Regions from separate parts of the Serratia sp. 121840015-1 genome, predicted to be linked through region 1. Evidence: predicted binding sites of a transcription regulator. Region 1 holds the regulator's gene; each other region holds the start of a gene.
What was found. Region 1 encodes PurR, which represses purine synthesis genes. Its sites were predicted from a motif close to CANGCAAACGTTTGCNTG; they were not measured.

Region 1 (4,876 bases):
CGAGAATAACATTTTTAATCCGAGCATTTCACTAATATATTGCGTCGCGATGACGGCGAGGATTAATTATATCCCCACCGCCAACTGGCGCTTTTTCATACATCAACAGGCTGATTTTGAACCAAAAAAAATGTCATTAACGTTTTCTCACAATATGGATTATTATTTATGAGTTCTTCGCTGTTTTATATGGCGAAATTCGGGAATACTGTAACTCTTTCGATATCCGTTTCGGGGCCAAGGTTGGTGACGTCGACATGCGTTTAATTCTTACGCTCTTTGCGCTGCTGTTTACGCAGCTCTTCTTCAATTTGGCGCACGCTGCGCCACAGGCGCGTGTCGCCGCCGAGCAGCGTAAAAGCCATGCCAATGAAGCGCGGCCCGATGACCGCAGAAAAAAGAAAGCGGACAAAGCCGCCAAAAAAGCCAAAGTGACGGCCCCCGAGAAAAAAACCAAGACCGCCAAGGCAAAAAGCGAGAAAAGCGCGAAAAAGATCGTCAGCGCCAAACCCAAGGCCAAAGCGCAGAAAACCGCCAAGATTAAAGTCACCCCGCCGAAAAAAGGCTATAAAAAAGGCTATGGTCGCCACCGCGAAGCCGGTATGGCCACCGCCAAACTGGCGCGTGAAGAAAAGCCGTTGAAACTCAGCCCCGCGCACAAAAAACGCTACCAGCACGCCAAGCAGACCGCGATGGCCAAGCTGATGGGACAGATGGGCAAACCTTACCGCTGGGGCGGCAGCTCGCCGCGCACCGGCTTCGATTGCAGCGGCCTTATCTATTACGCCTATAAAGACGTAGTGAAAATCAAGATGCCGCGCACAGCCAACGAGATGTATCACCTGCGCGATGCGGCGCCGATCAAGAAGAGCGAACTGGAAAGCGGCGATCTGGTGTTCTTCCGCATCAACAACCGCGGCGTGGCGGACCATGTCGGCGTCTACCTCGGCAACGGCAAGTTCATCCAGTCGCCGCGCACCGGTGAAGAGATCCGCATCAGTCAGCTCGACAACGACTATTGGCAGAACCACTACATCGGCGCACGCCGCGTAGTGACGCCGAAAACCATTCGTTAATGCCCTGTTCTGCGCGGTTGCGGCCCCGGTCGCAACCGCCTGCTCAAGCTATCGCCCATCGCACTTCCCCACGCGCATTTCTCGCTTTTCCTCCTGTTTTTTATGATGAAAATTGTTAAGATTGAATGACCACAATAAAAAACGGCCCATACGGCTCTCGCCCCGGCGGGAAGCGAATGGCGCTGTAAAGGAGGAAGCAATGTCGTTTGAATTACCTGCATTACCGTATGAGAAAAACGCGCTCGAGCCGCACATCTCCGCCGAGACCCTGGAATACCACTACGGCAAACACCACAACACCTACGTGGTTAACCTGAACAACCTGGTGAAAGGCAGCGAGTTCGAAGGCAAATCGCTCGAAGAGATCATCAAGACCTCTAACGGCGGCGTCTTCAACAACGCCGCGCAGGTGTGGAACCACACCTTCTACTGGCACTGCCTGTCGCCACAGGGCGGCGGTGAACCGCAGGGCGAACTGGCGGCGGCAATCGTCAAATCCTTCGGCTCTTTCGCTGCGTTCAAAGAGCAGTTCACCGATGCCGCAGTGAAAAACTTCGGTGCAGGCTGGACCTGGCTGGTAAAAAAGCCGGACGGCGCGCTGGCGATCGTCAACACCTCCAACGCGGCCACCCCGCTGACCGGTGAAGACAAACCACTGCTGACCGTCGACGTGTGGGAACACGCGTATTACATCGATTACCGCAATGCGCGTCCAAAATACCTGGAAAACTTCTGGGCGTTGGTCAACTGGACCTTCGCAGCGGAAAACCTGGCGTAAGCGCAGGTTCTGAGGTGATAAGGCGCAGCCAGGCTGCGCCTTTTTTATAACCGGGGGTAAATCAGTTCAACGCGGCAACGAAGCTGAAAGCGATAATGACCGCCAATGCGCAGACGGTGGTGAACAGCGACATCTTCAATTCGGTATCCATGACAACTCCTTTAAAATGGGCTTTCCTAAGGATAAAAGGCGCACAATTAGTACGTCAAATCATTTTCCCACAGTTCGCCGATAAAATCTTGTTATCATTTCCCGGTTTATAATCTCGATTACCTCTTCCACTTTTGTTCAATATGCGACAAAATTCGCAGTTCACAACTGCGTACCGGCATCCATGCCCCTCCTGATTAAGCGCTGAAGACTTCAACACACTAAAAACTCAGTTTTCGCTTCTCTGGAGAAGGATCTACGTAGGCAAACGATTAACATCACACTTACATGCTGTAAACATGTGAGTTCAGGAGTCATTCCTTACATGGCAACGATTAAAGATGTGGCCAAACGCGCGGGCGTTTCCACCACCACCGTTTCGCACGTCATCAATAAGACTCGTTTCGTCGCCGAAGAGACCAAAGCGGCCGTGTGGGCCGCCATCAAAGAGCTGCACTACTCGCCGAGCGCCGTGGCGCGCAGCCTGAAAGTCAATCACACCAAGTCGATCGGCCTGCTGGCCACCTCGAGCGAAGCGCCCTACTTTGCCGAAGTGATCGAGGCGGTGGAAAACAGCTGCTACAGCAAAGGCTACACCCTGATCCTGTGCAACTCGCACAACAATCTCGACAAGCAGCGCGCCTACCTGGCGATGCTGGCGCAAAAGCGCGTCGACGGCCTGCTGGTCATGTGCTCCGAGTACCCGGATCAGTTGCTGGGCATGCTGGAAGACTACCGTAACATCCCGATGGTGGTGATGGACTGGGGCGCCGCGCGCGGCGACTTCACCGACACCATCATCGATAACGCATTCGAAGGCGGCTATCTGGCCGGCCGTTACCTGATCGAACGCGGTCACCGCGAGATCGGCGCCATTCCGGGCCAGCTGTCGCGCAACACCGGCGGCGGCCGTCACCAGGGCTTTATGAAGGCGCTGCAGGAAGCGCATATCGACATTCGCGAAGAGTGGATCGTCCAGGGCGACTTCGAGCCGGAGTCCGGCTACAAGGCGATGCACCAAATTCTGTCGCAAAAACAGCGGCCGACCGCGGTATTCTGCGGCGGTGATATCATGGCGATGGGTGCCATTTGCGCCGCCGACGAGCTGGGCCTGCGGGTGCCGCAGGATATTTCCGTGATCGGCTACGACAACGTGCGCAACGCCCGCTACTTCACCCCGGCGCTGACCACCATTCACCAGCCGAAAGAGCGCCTGGGCGAAATGGCCTTCACCATGCTGCTGGATCGCATCATCAGCAAGCGCGAAGAGTCGCAGGTGATCGAAGTGCATCCGAAGCTGATCGAACGCCGCTCGGTCGCCGACGGGCCGTTCATCGACTACCGCCGCTAATCCCCCGCGCCGGAAGCCTGCGCGGCTTCCGGCTTCGCCTCGCTCAGCCACTCCTGATTCAGCGTCTCCCCATCGCCCAGATACGCCAGCAGCCAGCTCATCGCCGGTGACGGTTTATCCTGCTGCCAGGTCAGGCAGCACGGGCTGGCGGGAAACGGCTGCTGCAGCTGCAACGCCTTCAACTCACCGCGCTGCACCCGCGGCAGCGCCAGATGCGCCGGCATCATACCGACGCACAACCCGGCGCACAGACAGTCGAGCGCCGAGGTCCAGTCCGGCACCACCAGCCGCCGCTGGTTATCCAGCGTCCAGGTGACGCGCTTGGGCAGATTGCGCGAAGTGTCTTCCAGACAAAGCGCAGGGTACGGCCTAAGCCGATCGTCATTCAGCGGCCCTGCCAGTTGCGCGAGCGGGTGCTGTGGGCTGACCACGCACAGCCAGTTCATATACCCCATGTCGCGAAAGGCGAAGCCGCCGCCGACCGGCACCGCGCGGGTGGCACCGATCGCCATGTCCGCTCTGCCGTCCACTAACGCATCCCACACGCCGTTAAACACCTCGGGTTGCAACATCAGTTCGACATCGGGGAAATGCCGGTAAAAATCCAGCACCAGCTGGCGGCTGCGCTGCGGTTTGACGATGATGTCCACGGCGATATTCAGCTGGCCGCGCCACCCGTTGGCCACCTGCTGACAGTGGCGGCGGGTGTCGAGCATTTTTTTGATAACAACTCGCGCATCCTTGATAAACAGCGCACCGGCCGGCGTCAACTCCACATCGCGGTGACGCCGCTCAAACAGCGGCACCGCCAGCCATTGTTCCAGCTGCCGTACCGTGTAGCTCACCGCCGACGGCACCCGGTGCAGCTCCTGCGCCGCCGCGCTGAAACTGCCGGTACGCGCCACCGCGTCGACCACTTCAAGAGAATATTCAGACCACATCGCTTTGCCTTCAATTTTTTTAACAGCACTTTGCAAATATTACCGTTTCACAAGCAGAGATCCAGCCGGATACACTGGCCGGCGCTAAAAACCTGCGACACTAAAATATTAACGAGAAATACCATGCGAAATTCCTTTGGTTTTATGTTCTATCTCGCCGGCCTGAGCATGCTGGGTTATCTGGCGACCGATATGTACCTGCCCGCCTTTGGCGCCATGCGGGAGGAACTGCAAATTTCCGCCGGCGCGGTCAGCGCCAGCCTGAGCATCTTCCTGGCCGGCTTCGCCTTCGCGCAGCTGCTGTGGGGGCCGCTCTCCGACCGCCTGGGCCGCAAACCGGTATTATTGATCGGCCTGACGCTGTTCGCCCTCGGCTGCCTGGGCATGCTGTGGGTGGAGAACGCCGTGCAGCTCTGGATCCTGCGCTTTATTCAGGCCGTCGGCGTCTGTTCCGCCGCCGCCATCTGGCAAGCGCTGGTGGTCGACCGCTATCGCGAAGGCCAGGCTAATCGCGTATTCGCCACCATCATGCCGCTGGTCGCGCTTTCGCCGGCGCTGGCGCCGCTGCTGGGCGCCTGGC
Region 2 (4,876 bases), 490 kb from region 1:
GGCTATTTCTGGGTGTCCACCCCGCTGATCACCGCTTCCGATACCGAAGGCGCCGGCGAGATGTTCCGCGTGTCCACGCTGGATCTGGAAAACCTGCCGCGCACCGACAAGGGCACCGTCGACTTTAGCGAAGACTTCTTCGGTAAAGAAGCCTTCCTTACCGTTTCCGGCCAGCTGAACGGCGAAACCTACGCCTGTGCGCTGTCCAAGGTTTACACCTTCGGCCCAACCTTCCGCGCCGAAAACTCCAACACCAGCCGCCACTTGGCGGAATTCTGGATGATCGAGCCGGAAGTGGCCTTCGCGACGCTGGACGACGTTGCCGGCCTGGCCGAAAGCATGTTGAAGTATGTGTTCCAGGCGGTGCTGGATGAACGTGCCGATGACCTGAAATTCTTCGCCGAGCGCGTGGATAAAGACGCAATCTCTCGTCTGGAGCGTTTCGTTTCTTCCGATTTCGCGCAGGTGGACTACACCGACGCCATCGAGATCCTGCTGGCCTCGGGCCAAACCTTCGAAAACCCGGTCTCCTGGGGCATCGATCTCTCTTCCGAGCATGAACGTTACCTGGCTGAGAAACACTTCCAGGCGCCGGTGGTGGTGAAAAACTACCCGAAAGACATCAAAGCGTTCTATATGCGCATGAACGAAGACGGCAAAACCGTCGCGGCCATGGACGTTCTGGCACCGGGCATCGGCGAAATCATCGGCGGCTCGCAGCGTGAAGAACGCCTCGACGTGCTCGATCAGCGTCTGGAAGAGATGGGGCTGAATAAAGAAGACTACTGGTGGTATCGCGATCTGCGCCGCTACGGCACCGTGCCGCATTCCGGTTTCGGCCTGGGTTTTGAACGTTTAATCGCCTATGTCACCGGCGTGCAAAACGTGCGCGATGTGATTCCATTCCCGCGCACGCCACGTAACGCAAGCTTCTAATTTATACGATCAAACGTTTTTTAAACGATTTCGTTACAAAACAAAGGCCAGCATTGCTGGCCTTTCGCATTTTTTAATATTGACGCACGTCACAAAGTTCCCTAAAAATTACATTCAGTTACAAATACTTTCTTTTTGCAACCTGATTGGGACATTGGTATCATTTTCGTCCTAGATTAACCCGCCTGTGAATGGAACACTGCGTTCAGACACAGGACGACACCAATCTATCAACAATAGTTCCCAAAGAATTATTGGCGGCAGTGGCAAAGGTGTCCGAATAACACCAATGAGGGTAATAATGATGAAGCGCAACATTCTTGCAGTGGTTATCCCGGCTCTGTTGGCTGCTGGTGCAGCAAACGCAGCTGAAATCTACAACAAAGACGGCAACAAGCTGGATCTGTACGGCAAAGTTGACGGTCTGCACTACTTCTCCAAAGACAAAGGTAATGACGGCGATCAGACCTATGTTCGTTTTGGCTTCAAAGGTGAAACTCAGATTACTGACCAACTGACCGGTTACGGCCAGTGGGAATACAACGTTCAGTCCAACCACTCCGAGTCTCAGGGCACCGAAGGCACCAAAACCCGTCTGGGCTTTGCCGGTCTGAAATTCGCTGACTACGGCTCCTTCGACTACGGCCGTAACTACGGCGTACTGTACGACGTGGAAGGCTGGACCGATATGCTGCCAGAGTTCGGTGGCGATACCTACACCTACACCGACAACTTCATGACTGGCCGTACCAACGGCGTTGCGACCTATCGTAACAACAACTTCTTCGGTCTGGTTGACGGCCTGAACTTCGCTCTGCAATACCAGGGCAAGAACCAGAACGACGGTCGTGACGTTAAGAAACAGAACGGCGACGGCTGGGGTATCTCCTCTACTTATGACATCGGCGAAGGCGTAAGCTTCGGCGCTGCATACGCTTCTTCCAACCGTACCGACGATCAGAAACTGCGTTCCAACGAGCGTGGCGACAAGGCTGACGCATGGACCGTGGGCGCGAAATACGACGCCAACAACGTTTACCTGGCGGCCATGTATGCGGAAACCCGTAACATGACTCCATTCGGCGGCGGTGACTTCACTAACACCTGTGCTGCTTCTGAAAAATGCGGCGGCTTCGCCAGCAAAACTCAGAACTTCGAAGTGACTGCTCAGTACCAGTTCGACTTCGGTCTGCGTCCAGAAGTGTCTTACCTGCAGTCTAAAGGTAAAAACCTGAACGTCCCAGGCGCGGGTTCTGACCAGGATCTGGTTAAATATGTTTCTGTTGGTACCACTTACTACTTCAACAAAAACATGTCCACCTACGTTGATTACAAAATCAACCTGCTGGATGACAACGCGTTCACCAAAGCAACCGGCACCGCTACTGACGATATCGTAGCTGTTGGTCTGGTGTACCAGTTCTAAGTTGTCTCGCTTAACGGCGGTTTACCGTCGGCTAAGTTAAAAAAACAGGGCCTCGGCCCTGTTTTTGTTTGTGTCAGCCGGTAACTTTTTATCCTGCCAATTTCTCCTTCCCCATCATTTTTTCTGCCTAATACTCCCCCTTCGCAAGATCGCGGTGTTTTTGTCGCAAACGGTTGGCAAAGCCGGTAACTGGCGTTACCCTGATGCTTCTGTCTGCTTAACTCCGAGATTTGGAAGCACCTGACATGTTTGAAAAAATCACCGCCGCACCCGCCGACCCGATCCTGGGCCTGACCGACATTTTCCGCGCCGACGCCCGCCCGAATAAAATCAATTTAGGGATTGGCGTTTATAAAGACGAAACCGGTAAAACCCCGGTGCTGACCAGCGTAAAAAAAGCTGAGCAGTATCTGCTGGAAAATGAGACCACCAAAAACTATCTCGGTATTGAAGGCATCCCGGCGTTCGCCAGCTGCACGCAAGCGCTGTTGTTCGGCAAAGAGAGCCCGATCATCGCCGATCGTCGCGCGCGCACCGCACAGACGCCAGGCGGCACCGGCGGCCTGCGCGTGGCGGCAGACTTTATCGCTAACCAGACCAGCGCCAAACGCATCTGGATCAGCAACCCAAGCTGGCCGAACCACAAGAACGTCTTTAGCGCCGTGGGCCTGGAAGTGCTGGAATACGCCTACTACGACGCCGCCAACCACGCGTTGGATTTCGACGGCCTGCTGAACAGCCTGAAACAGGCGCAGGCCGGCGATGTGGTGCTGTTCCACGGCTGCTGCCATAACCCGACCGGTATCGATCCAACGGCGGAGCAGTGGGCGCAGCTGGCCGAACTTTCCGTCGCCAACGGCTGGCTGCCACTGTTCGACTTCGCTTATCAGGGCTTCGCCAATGGACTGGAAGAGGATGCGCAGGGCCTGCGTATTTTCGCCGCCAAACATAAAGAGCTGATCGTCGCCAGTTCCTACTCGAAAAACTTCGGTCTGTACAATGAGCGCGTCGGCGCTTGCACCATTGTGGCTGCCGATGCCGAAACCGCCGACCGCGCCTTTAGCCAGGTGAAAGCGGCGATTCGCGCCAACTACTCCAACCCGCCGTCACACGGCGCCGCCGTGGTCGCTACCATTCTGGGCAACGACGCTCTGCGCGCGATGTGGGAGCAGGAACTGACCGATATGCGCCAGCGTATTCACCGCATGCGTCAGCTGTTCGTGAATACTCTGCAGGAGAAAGGCGCGCAGCAGGACTTCAGCTTCATCATCCAGCAGAACGGCATGTTCTCGTTCAGCGGCCTGACCAAAGAACAGGTGCTGCGTCTGCGCGAAGAGTTCGGCGTCTACGCCGTGAACTCAGGCCGGGTGAACGTGGCTGGCATGACGCCGGACAACATGGCGCCGCTGTGTGAAGCCATCGTCGCCGTGCTCTAAAAGCATCGACGCAGGTCATAAAAAAAGGGGCGCTCTATGCGCCCCTTGATTTTTCCTGCCGGGAAATAATCGTTACCACACCGCCGGCTCTTCGCGCAGGAACGGGTTGGTCTGGCGCTCGTGGCCGAAGGTCGACATCGGGCCATGGCCGGGAATAAAGCGCATGTCGTCGCCCAACGGCAGCAGTTTGGTACGAATAGAGGCAATCAGCGCCTGATGGTCTCCGCGCGGGAAGTCGCTGCGCCCCACGCCGCCGTTAAACAGCACGTCGCCCACCAGCGCCAAACGCGCCTGCTCATTGATAAAGACGATGTGGCCCGGCGTATGCCCAGGACAGTGCAGCACCTTGAGCGTCATCTCGCCCACCTGCATCTCATCGCCTTCCAACAGCCAGCGGGTCGGCGTCAGCGGCGCGCACTCTTCCAGTCCAAACATCCGGCTCTGCGCCGGCAAACCGTCCAGCCAAAACGCGTCTTCTTTATCCGGGCCGTAGATCGGCACCTGATAATGGTCCGCCAGCTCCGCCGCCGCACCGACGTGATCCAAATGGCCGTGCGTCAGCAAAATCTGAGTGATCGTCACCCCCTGCCGCGCGACTTCCGCTTTGATTTTCTCGGCTTCACCGCCGGGATCGACCAACGCCGCCTGCTGCGTGTTTTCGCACCAAATCAGGCTGCAATTCTGGCTAAAGGCGGTAACGGGAATAAGATGGTATTTCATAAGGCTCCAACGACAATAACGCCGCATCCGCAAGGGGCGGCGTTATTCACTGATGGCACAGCGATTACCAGGTCCGAACCGGGCCGGTATCGATGTGTACAAAGTTGCTACGTGGGTAATATCCTACACCACCGGCGCGCATTTTTAACGCCGCTTTACGGATATTACTCAATTGGATGCCTTCGATATGGAAATCCATCGCCTGGCCTTTGGTGTGGTAGCTGTGCTTGGCCACGCCGCGGCTATGCGCACGCAGTTCGTTGTTGGTATCTACGGAACGGTATCCGGAGATCAGCTGCACCGGCTTGCTGGTGCCCAGCAGCCCCTGCAGGCGATAGAGGTGATCAAACAAGCGGGG
Region 3 (4,876 bases), on a different contig from region 1:
ATTATGCTCACCAATGGCAACAGGGTGACGTAGTGGTGGCGGACAACTTCTCGCTGCTGCATGGCCGTGAGGGCTTTACCGCCCGTTCCGCGCGTCATTTGCAGCGCGTGCATATCCAGAGCAACCCGGTGTGCGCCAATCTGGCGCTGAAGCCGGCCAACGCAGAAGCGTAAAGGAGCATTATGGCAAGGATACTGATGGCGGCGGTCGCCACTCCGGGGCACGTCTACCCGATGTTAGCCATCGCTCGCCACCTGATTGCCCAAGGGCATCAGGTGCGGGTGATGACCGGCGCGCTGTTCCGCGAACGCGCCGAGGCGGTTGGGGCAAGCTTCGTGCCGTTCGACGCGCAGGTGGATTTCGATTATCGCCACCTGGAGGAACATTTCCCCGAGCGCGCCGCGCTGCCGCCGGGCAATGCGCAGATGGCGCTGGCGCTGAAGGATTTCTTCGCCGCACCGATCCCGTTGCTGGATCGGCAACTGCGTGCGGCCATCGCCGCCGAAAAGACCGATCTGCTGATGGTGGAGAACTGCTTCTACGGCGTGCTGCCGCTGCTGCAGTCCGCCGAGCGGCCGCCGGTCTTCGGTATCGGCGTCACACCGCTGTCGTATTCTTCGCGCGATGCTATTTTTTATGGCCCGCGTATCCCGCCGGCGCTGCTGCCACAGGCGCTGACCCGCGAGCAACTGGTGGATGAAGAAACGCGCGTGCTGCTTGATGAGGTGCAGCAAAGCTTTGATGCGGCACTGGTGCAGGCGGGCGGGCGGGCGCTGAATCGCCCGTTTACCGACGCGCTGATCGGCGGCTGCGAGCGTTTCCTGCAGTTGGCCACCACGGCGCTGGAATATGAGCGCGACGATCTGCCGAGCGGCGTGCGCTTCGTCGGCCCGCTGCGCAGCGGCGGCCAGCCGGCGGCGGAAGAGACGCTTTGGGAGAAGGACGACCGCCGGCCGCTGGTGATCGTGTCTCAGGGCACGCTGGCCAATGTCGATTTGCATCAGCTGATCGTGCCGACGCTGCAAGCGCTGGCGCATCTGCCGGTGAGGGTGTTGGCCACCACCGGCGGGCGGGCGACGGAAGGGCTGATGGAGGCACTGCCGGGCAATGCCAGGGTGCGGGAGTTTATCTCCTTCGAACGCTGGCTGCCGGAGGCGGCGCTACTGATCACCAACGGCGGTTATGGCTCGATCAACTATGCGCTGGACAGCGGCGTGCCGCTGATCGTCGCCGGCACTGGCGAAGACAAACTGGAGGCGGCCGCGCGCGTGGTGGCCGCCGGCTGTGGCATCAGCCTGCACACCAGCACGCCGAGCGCCGAACAGATTCTGGCGGCGGCGACGCGTATTCTGCAACAGCCGATCTATCGGCAACGCGCGGCGCTGGTGCGTGAGGACTATGCTCGCCACGACGCGCTGACGGCGATTGCCAACGAAGTGGCCGCCATTACCGCCTGACCTCGCCGATCTCCCTTCCTCAGGCGCCGTTTTCGGCGCCTTTTTTCTGCATTTTTTTGCCATGCAAACTGCATGATTATGTACAATCGTCGCAGGCCGCCAAATCGGTTGAATGTTAATCTCACGACAGCGCCGCTGATGAGAACGGAGGAATATCATAATTTTCTAATTATGAAATGAATCCTCTGGCGACGCTGAAGCGGGGCGGTTACCCTGAATCGATAGCCTAATGGGATAGGCGTCAAATCAAGAAGAGAGCAAGCATGAGTGATTCACAAATCCGCATTGCGATTGCGGGCGCCGGCGGCCGGATGGGTCGTCAATTGATCCAGGCGGTGCAGCAGGCGGAAGGCGTGGTGTTGGGGGCGGCGCTGTCGCGCCCGGGCTCCAGCCTGGTCGGCGTCGACGCCGGCGAACTGGCGGGCATCGGCGCGCTGGGCGTCAAGGTGAGCGACAGTCTGGAGAAGGTGGCGAACGAGTTCGATATTTTGATCGACTTCACCCGCCCGGAAAGCACCCGGGGTTACCTGGATTTTTGCGTGGCGCACCACAAGGCGATGGTGATTGGCACTACCGGCTTCGATGACGCCGGCAAACAGGCGATCCGCGATGCGGCGCAGCATATCGGCATCGTGTTCGCCGCCAACTTCAGCGTCGGCGTCAACCTGGTGTTGAAACTGCTGGAGAAGGCCGCGCAGGTGATGGGCGACTATACCGATATCGAAATCGTTGAGGCGCACCACCGCCACAAAGTGGATGCGCCGTCGGGCACGGCGCTGGCCATGGGCGAAGCGATCGCCGGCGCGCTGGGGCGCGACCTGAAAAGCTGCGCGGTCTATGCGCGCGAAGGCCATACCGGCGAACGCGATCCGAAAAGCATCGGCTTTGCCACCATTCGCGCCGGCGACATCGTCGGCGAGCACACCGCGATGTTCGCCGACATCGGTGAACGGGTGGAAATTACCCATAAGGCCTCCAGCCGGATGACTTTTGCCAGCGGCGCGGTGCGTGCGGCTGCCTGGTTGCATAACCGGGATAAAGGCCTGTTTGATATGCGTGACGTGTTGAATCTGGACCAATTATAATTAATTTGCATACCATCGTGATGTGGTTGTATTGATCATAATGCTATGATAATCGGACAATAATTTTATTGTCCTTTTTTTTAACATGAAAAATTAAGCGTTGGTGTGTTTTTATTTCATTGATTGTTATTTATTGATGTTTTCCTTGCTAATCATCCCGTTTTTATCCACCAGATCTCATTTCAGCGTCTTTTGGAGCCCATTCTGGCGCCATTTTTCGTCATTCAGCCTCGCAACCGTTTTCCAGCCCCGGTTTTCTGTGTTTTTATCGCCGCTCAAGCCGCATGAGCGGCGAGAACTGCAAAAATAAAACAAAAAAAGGCAGTTTGGGTAGACAAGCCGGACACTCATCATTAAAATGCGCCCAATTTGCCAAAAATTGGCCTCGCGGACGGTTTTTGCATTGATTTAGATCGCGATATCTGAATTAATATGCAAATATTGTGATTGATTATTCCTCGGAGGGTGTTTTGATAAAGTCAGCGCTATTGGTTCTGGAAGACGGAACCCAATTCCACGGTCGGGCCATCGGGGCAGAGGGAACGGCAGTGGGGGAAGTGGTCTTCAATACGTCGATGACCGGTTATCAAGAAATCCTCACTGATCCTTCCTATTCCCGCCAGATCGTTACTCTTACTTATCCTCATATCGGCAATGTCGGCACTAATGCTTCCGACGAAGAATCCTCCGCAGTACACGCCCAAGGCCTCGTCATTCGTGACCTCCCGCTGATCGCCAGCAACTACCGCAACGAAGAAAGCCTGTCCGACTACCTCAAGCGTCACAACATCGTGGCAATCGCCGATATCGATACCCGTAAATTAACCCGCCTGCTGCGCGAGAAGGGCGCCCAGAACGGCTGCATCATCGCCGCCGACTCGACGGACTCCGCGCTGGCCCTGGCCAAGGCGCAAGGTTTCCCGGGGTTGAAGGGCATGGATCTGGCGAAAGAGGTCACCACCCAAGAGGCCTACAGCTGGCAGCAAGGCAGCTGGACGCTTGAAGGCGACCTGCCTGAAGCCAAGACCGCCGCGGAGCTGCCGTTCCACGTAGTGGCTTACGACTACGGCGCCAAGCGCAACATCCTGCGCATGCTGGTGGATCGCGGCTGCCGCCTGACCGTGGTGCCGGCGCAGACCCCGGCCGACGAGGTGCTGAAAATGAATCCGGACGGCATCTTCCTGTCCAACGGCCCGGGCGACCCGGAGCCATGCGACTACGCCATCGCCGCCATCAAACAGTTCCTAGAAACCGACATTCCGGTGTTCGGCATCTGCCTGGGTCACCAGCTGCTGGCGCTGGCCAGCGGGGCGAAAACCATGAAGATGAAGCTCGGCCACCACGGCGGCAACCACCCGGTGAAGGATCTGGACAACAACACCGTGATGATCACCGCGCAGAACCACGGCTTCGCCGTCGATGAAAACAACCTGCCGGCGAACCTGCGCGTCACGCACAAATCGCTGTTCGACCACACGGTGCAGGGCATTCACCGCACCGACAAAGCGGCGTTCAGCTTCCAGGGGCACCCGGAAGCCAGCCCAGGCCCGCATGATGCCGCGCCGCTGTTCGATCACTTCATCGAACTGATTGAGACTTACCGTTCTAACGCCAAATAATCAGGAGCAGTAAAAAATGCCAAAACGTACAGACATAAAAAGCATCCTGATCCTCGGCGCTGGCCCGATCGTTATCGGCCAGGCGTGTGAGTTCGACTACTCGGGTGCCCAGGCGTGTAAAGCGCTGCGCGAAGAGGGTTACCGCGTCATTCTGGTTAACTCCAACCCGGCGACCATCATGACCGACCCGGAAATGGCCGATGCGACCTATATCGAGCCGATCCACTGGGAAGTGGTGCGCAAGATCATCGAAAAAGAGCGCCCGGATGCGGTGCTGCCGACCATGGGCGGCCAGACGGCGCTGAACTGCGCGCTGGAGCTGGAGCGTCAGGGTGTGCTGGCCGAGTTCGGCGTTACCATGATCGGCGCGACGGCCGATGCGATCGACAAGGCTGAAGACCGTCGCCGTTTCGACGTGGCGATGAAGAAAATCGGTCTGGACACCGCGCGTTCCGGCATTGCGCACACCATGGAAGAAGCGCTGGCGGTAGCCGCTGACGTCGGCTTCCCGTGCATCATCCGCCCTTCCTTTACCATGGGCGGCACCGGCGGCGGCATCGCCTACAACCGCGAAGAGTTCGAAGAGATCTGCGAACGCGGTCTGGACCTGTCGCCGACCAACGAGCTGCTGATCGATGAATCGCTGATCGGTTGGAAAGAGTACGAGATGGAGGTGGTGCGTGATAAGAACGACAACTGCATCATCGTCTGCTCC
Region 4 (4,876 bases), on a different contig from region 1:
CGGCGATTTGGCGCGTCTGGCGCGCGGCCGCCGCGCGCGCGTACACGCCGAAGTACATCTGTTCGGCGACGAGGATAAAGGCGCGGTGTTCGAAGGCACCTACATGGTGTTGCCGGCCGAGCCGGATGTGCCCTTGGATCAGGGCGGTTCTGAAGCGCTGGAAGAGTAAGGCGGCGGCCCTGCCCTGAGGGCGGGCCGCGCAGTGCATTACGGCAGTTGTTGGTTCACCGCTTGGCCGTCGCCGGCGGTGGCCTGCAGATTGCCCTTCAACGAGGCTTTGAACGGCCCGTCGCTGTTCAGCAGCCCTTTCAACTGCAGCTCAAGGTTGCCGTCGCCCGTCAGCGGCACCGGCTGCCATCCCCATTGCTGCAAAGTGTTGATCGGTACCGATCGGCCGTGCAGCGTCAGCTGGAACGGCTTGCCCGGCAGCTGATCGACGGTCGCTTTGGCCTCAAGCAACCCATTAGGCATAAAGGCGCTGAGCTCGGTGACGGCGATCTGATTGGCGTCGGCGTTCAGCGCCAGCGAAGGGCGCCGCACGTCTATTTTGTTGAAGGTCGCTTCGCTGCCGTTCAGGTTCAGCGAGCCGGACCAGATGCCCCATTGGCGATCGCGCGCCAGCAGCAGGTTGCTGCCGTAGCCGTCCAGCGCGGTGATCTGGAACGGGAATGCCGGGTTGATATCGATGATCAGATTGCGGTTGGTGGTCAGTTTAGTGACGTACACCTCCGCCAGCCAGTCCGGCAGCGGTTTCAGCCACAGCTCGCGCCAGTCGATCGGCAGGGTGTACTCCAGCGCCGCCATGGCCACTTCATCCAGCTGCAGGCGTTTGCCGGCGCGCAGCCAGTTGCCGGAGGTGCGCAGCAGCCCGCCTTCCCAGCGGGTGGTGAATTGCTGAATGGCGATGCCGGCGGAAGAGAGCCGCAGGGTGGCGATCGGATCGATCAGGTGGAAACTGCCGTTGATCACGTCGCCGGCGTTGACGTTGAGCGAGCCGTCTTCGCTGCGCCAGTCGCCTTTTTCGATGCTGACGTTTTGCAACGACAGATCGAGATCGTTAAACGCCCATGCCTTGCCTTCCAGGCGCGCGTCGATCAGATCGAAACGCTTGAGGGTGACCGGCGGCAGCGTGGTAAAGCGCTGCATGAATTCCGCCAGCGTCAGCGGGGTCTGCATGCGCACGCCGCTCAGCCGCAGGCGATCCACCTGCCAACTGCCGTCGGCGGCGCGGCTGGCCACGCCGGTCAGGTCGCCCTGCGCCAGATTGGCGCCGAAGTTGTTCAACAGCAGCTGGCCCTGTTTTTGCTCCCCCTGCACCAACACCTTCGAGGCGGGTATGCCGTTCAGCGTCATCGAACCGGCGCTGAACTGGAACTGGTTGTTGTCCCCCAGCAGATGGCCGGCCAGCGGGCGCCACGGCGTGATGCCGGCAGTGACCTGCTGTGCGTTGAGCTGCCACTCGCTATCGTTGGACTGCAACGCCATGTTGCTCAGCTGCAGCACGTCGGCCTGTACAGGCAGCGCCGCCGCCTGCGGCTGCACGTTCAACGTGCCGTCGCGCAGCGTGACGCTGTGGAAATAGCGCGGTTCGGTGATTTGGCGCAGGCTGAGGCCGAGATCGACGCGTTTGGCGACCAGCGCCTGCGGCTGGCCGTTGCGCGCCAGCTGCACGTCTTCCAGAGCGATCTGGTCCGGCTGGCTCCACGAATGGGTGATTTTTCCTATCGACAGGCGGTATTCGCTGTTGTCGCTGATCCAGGCGCTCAGGCGGCCTGCCGCCCAGCGAGTTTGCCCCACCAGGTACAGCACCACCACCGCCAACACGATCAGCAGCAGCAACGTCAGCAACAGCTTTCCGATAAATTTCATCGTCTACATCCGCATCGGTCAAAAAAGATACCCTGTTTATGCCGCAATTGGCCGGGCATCTCAAGGGCAATGGTCTGATAGACAATAAAAAACGGCCGCAAGCGGCCGTTTGAACATCAATGGACGGGGTACTTTTTCTCGTGTTCCTGCGGGAACACCAGGTTCAGCACGATGGCGGTAATGCCGCCGGCGGCGATGCCGGAAGAGAGCAGGGTTTTCAGCCAGTCCGGCGCGAACTGCAGGATCAGAGGTTGCTGGGAGACGCCCATGCCGACGGCCAGCGACAGCGCCATGATCATGATGGCGCGACGGTTCAGACGCTCGCGCGACACGATGCGCACGCCGGAGGCGGCGATGGTGCCGAACATCACGATGGTCGCGCCGCCCAGGACCGGCTCGGGAATGTGCTGTACGAAGCCGGCCACCGCCGGGAACAGCCCCAGCGCGATCAGCATCAGCGCCACCACGAAGCCGACGTAACGGCTGGCGACGCCGGTCAGCTGGATCACGCCGTTGTTCTGGCCGAAGCAGGAGTTGGGAAAGGTGTTGAACACTGCCGACAGCATCGAGTTCAGGCCGTTGGCCAGCACGCCGCCCTTCAGGCGCTTCATGTACAGCGGCCCGCTGACCGGCTGTTCGGAGACGTCGGAGGTGGCGGTGATGTCACCGATGGTTTCCAGCGAGGTGACCATAAAGATCAGCATCAGCGGCAGCAGCAGGTTCCAGTCGAAGCCCAGGCCGTAATAGAGCGGCGTGGGGATGGTGATCGCCGCTGTGGGGGCCGCCGGTGCGTCGGCGGGCAGCATGTCCATCGTCCAGGCCAACAGATAGCCGACCGCCATGGCGATCACCAGCGAAGCCACGCGCAGATAAGGGTTGCGCTGGCGGTTCAGCAGGATGATCACCGCCAGCACCGCGCCGGCCAGCAGCAGGTTTTTCGGCGAGCCGAAGCTGTGATCGTTCATCGCGGCGTAGCCGCCGCCGATCGAGGTCAGGCCGACCTGAATCAGCGACAGGCCGATGATCATCACCACGATGCCGGAAACCAGCGGGGTGATGATGCGGCGCGCCAGATGCAGCACGCGCGACAGCAAAATTTCGGTGCAGGAAGCGACCATCAGGGTGCCGAACAGCGCGGCCATCATGGTCGGCACGTCGGCGCCGCCGTTTTTCAGCGCCAGACCGCCCATGATCAGCGGCGAAACGAAGTTGAAGCTGGTGCCCTGAATCGACAGCAGCCCGGAACCCACCGGCCCCCAGGTTTTGATTTGCAGAATGGAAGCCAGACCGGAGGCGAACAGCGACATGCTGATGATGTGCTGGGTATCCTGTGCCGGCAGGCCCAGCGCCTGGCAGATCAGCAGGGCCGGAGTGATCACCGCGACGAACATCGCCAGCAGATGCTGGCCGGCGGCAAACAGCGTTTGCGGCAGCGGCGGGCGATCTTCCAGGCGATAAATCAGTTCACTGGCGCGGGGTTCTGAGGCGGCTTGGCGCGCGGCATCAAGCTCGGAGGATGACATGCTCATGGTGTGGCGTTTCCAGATACGGCAAAGCAGGCATTTTAATGCTCCGCCCCGCAAAAGCAAACGGTTGCGCGTAAATATTATGTTGCCGACTTTCTCGCTTATGTCGCATTTTCATTCATTTTTTCTTGTCATCTCAGCGTTTTTTACTTTTAATCCCGCACTCATCAAGTTTAAAAACTAAGTGGTTTTCTATAACTTATTATTTTTATTTGGATCTTTTCCCTTACATGGAGTACCTGGATGTTTCATCTTGATACTTATGGCACGTTAGTCGCGGCGACGCTGGTTTTGCTCCTCGGGGGCAAGTGCGTCAGAACCATTCCTCTGCTGCGAAAATATACCATTCCTGCTCCCGTCGCCGGCGGTTTGCTGGTGGCTCTCCTGCTGTTAGCCCTGAAAAAGCTCGTCAACTGGGAAATCAGTTTTGACATGTCGCTGAAGGACCCGCTGATGCTGGCCTTCTTCGCCACCATCGGCCTGAACGCCAACCTGGCGCGTTTGCGCGCCGGCGGCAAGGTGCTGGTGGTGTTCCTGTTCGTGGTGCTGGGGTTGCTTATCGTGCAGAACGCCATCGGCATCGGGATGGCGAAAATGCTGGGGCTGGATCCGCTGATGGGCCTGATCGCCGGGTCGATCACTCTGTCGGGCGGGCATGGTACCGGGGCGGCCTGGAGCAAGCTGTTCATCGAGCGCTACGGTTTTGAAAACGCGACGGAAGTCGCCATGGCCTGCGCCACCTTCGGGCTGGTGCTGGGCGGCCTGATCGGCGGCCCGGTGGCGCGCTATCTGGTCAAGCACTCCTCCACGCCGGAGGGTACCCCGGAAGACAGCGTGCAGCCGAGCGGCTTCGAGAAGCCGGAAAGCGGTCGCCTGATCACCTCGCTGGTGATGATCGAAACCATCGCCATGATCGCCATCTGTCTGAGCCTGGGGCAGCTGATTGCCGGCCTGCTGAGCGGCACGGTGTTTGAACTGCCGAACTTCGTTTGCGTGCTGTTCGTCGGGGTGATCCTCAGCAATACGCTGGCCTTCACCGGTTTCTATACCGTGTTCGAGCGGGCGGTATCGGTGCTGGGCAACGTCAGCCTGTCGCTGTTCCTGGCAATGGCACTGATGAGCCTGCGCCTGTGGGAGCTGGCCTCGCTGGCGCTGCCGATGTTGGCGATCCTGGCGGTGCAGACGCTGGTCATGGCGCTGTATGCGATCTTCGTTACCTACCGGGTGATGGGTAAAAACTACGACGCGGCGGTGCTGGCTGCCGGCCACTGCGGCTTCGGCATGGGCGCCACGCCGACGGCGATCGCCAACATGCAGGCGATCACCGATCGCTTCGGCCCTTCGCACGTGGCGTTTTTGGTGGTGCCGATGGTGGGGGCGTTCTTTATCGATATTGCCAACGCCATCGTCATCAAGCTGTATCTGCTGCTGCCGGTGTTCCCGGCGGTGGGGTGATATCACGAGTCATAATGAAAAGGGCG

Region 2: ACUXAC_RS10955 (amino acid aminotransferase) is a predicted target of PurR. The motif match lies at 2,525-2,542, and genes of this name have one in related genera.
Region 3: carA (glutamine-hydrolyzing carbamoyl-phosphate synthase small subunit) is a predicted target of PurR. The motif match lies at 2,772-2,789, and genes of this name have one in related genera.
Region 4: ACUXAC_RS24670 (nucleobase:cation symporter-2 family protein) is a predicted target of PurR. The motif match lies at 3,452-3,469, and genes of this name have one in related genera.

What each region holds. Positions count from the first base shown of each region.
Region 1 covers NZ_JBSEYF010000001.1:1,750,822-1,755,697, forward strand. The annotation lists gene ACUXAC_RS08430 (C40 family peptidase) at 258-1,076, shown strand; gene sodB (superoxide dismutase [Fe]) at 1,276-1,854, shown strand; gene cydH (cytochrome bd-I oxidase subunit CydH) at 1,916-2,005, opposite strand; gene purR (HTH-type transcriptional repressor PurR) at 2,330-3,355, shown strand; gene punR (DNA-binding transcriptional activator PunR) at 3,352-4,296, opposite strand; gene punC (purine nucleoside transporter PunC) at 4,420-4,876, shown strand, end outside.
Region 2 covers NZ_JBSEYF010000001.1:2,236,624-2,241,499, forward strand. The annotation lists gene asnS (asparagine--tRNA ligase) at 1-936, shown strand, start outside; gene ompC (porin OmpC) at 1,238-2,362, shown strand; gene ACUXAC_RS10955 (amino acid aminotransferase) at 2,608-3,798, shown strand; gene ACUXAC_RS10960 (MBL fold metallo-hydrolase) at 3,871-4,518, opposite strand; gene ACUXAC_RS10965 (YcbK family protein) at 4,583-4,876, opposite strand, start outside.
Region 3 covers NZ_JBSEYF010000002.1:379,383-384,258, forward strand. The annotation lists gene ACUXAC_RS15210 (TauD/TfdA dioxygenase family protein) at 1-173, shown strand, start outside; gene ACUXAC_RS15215 (glycosyltransferase) at 198-1,457, shown strand; gene dapB (4-hydroxy-tetrahydrodipicolinate reductase) at 1,721-2,542, shown strand; gene carA (glutamine-hydrolyzing carbamoyl-phosphate synthase small subunit) at 3,013-4,161, shown strand; gene carB (carbamoyl-phosphate synthase large subunit) at 4,178-4,876, shown strand, end outside.
Region 4 covers NZ_JBSEYF010000008.1:97,367-102,242, reverse strand. The annotation lists gene fabY (fatty acid biosynthesis protein FabY) at 1-169, shown strand, start outside; gene ACUXAC_RS24675 (AsmA family protein) at 208-1,869, opposite strand; gene ACUXAC_RS24670 (nucleobase:cation symporter-2 family protein) at 1,986-3,398, opposite strand; gene gltS (sodium/glutamate symporter) at 3,639-4,850, shown strand.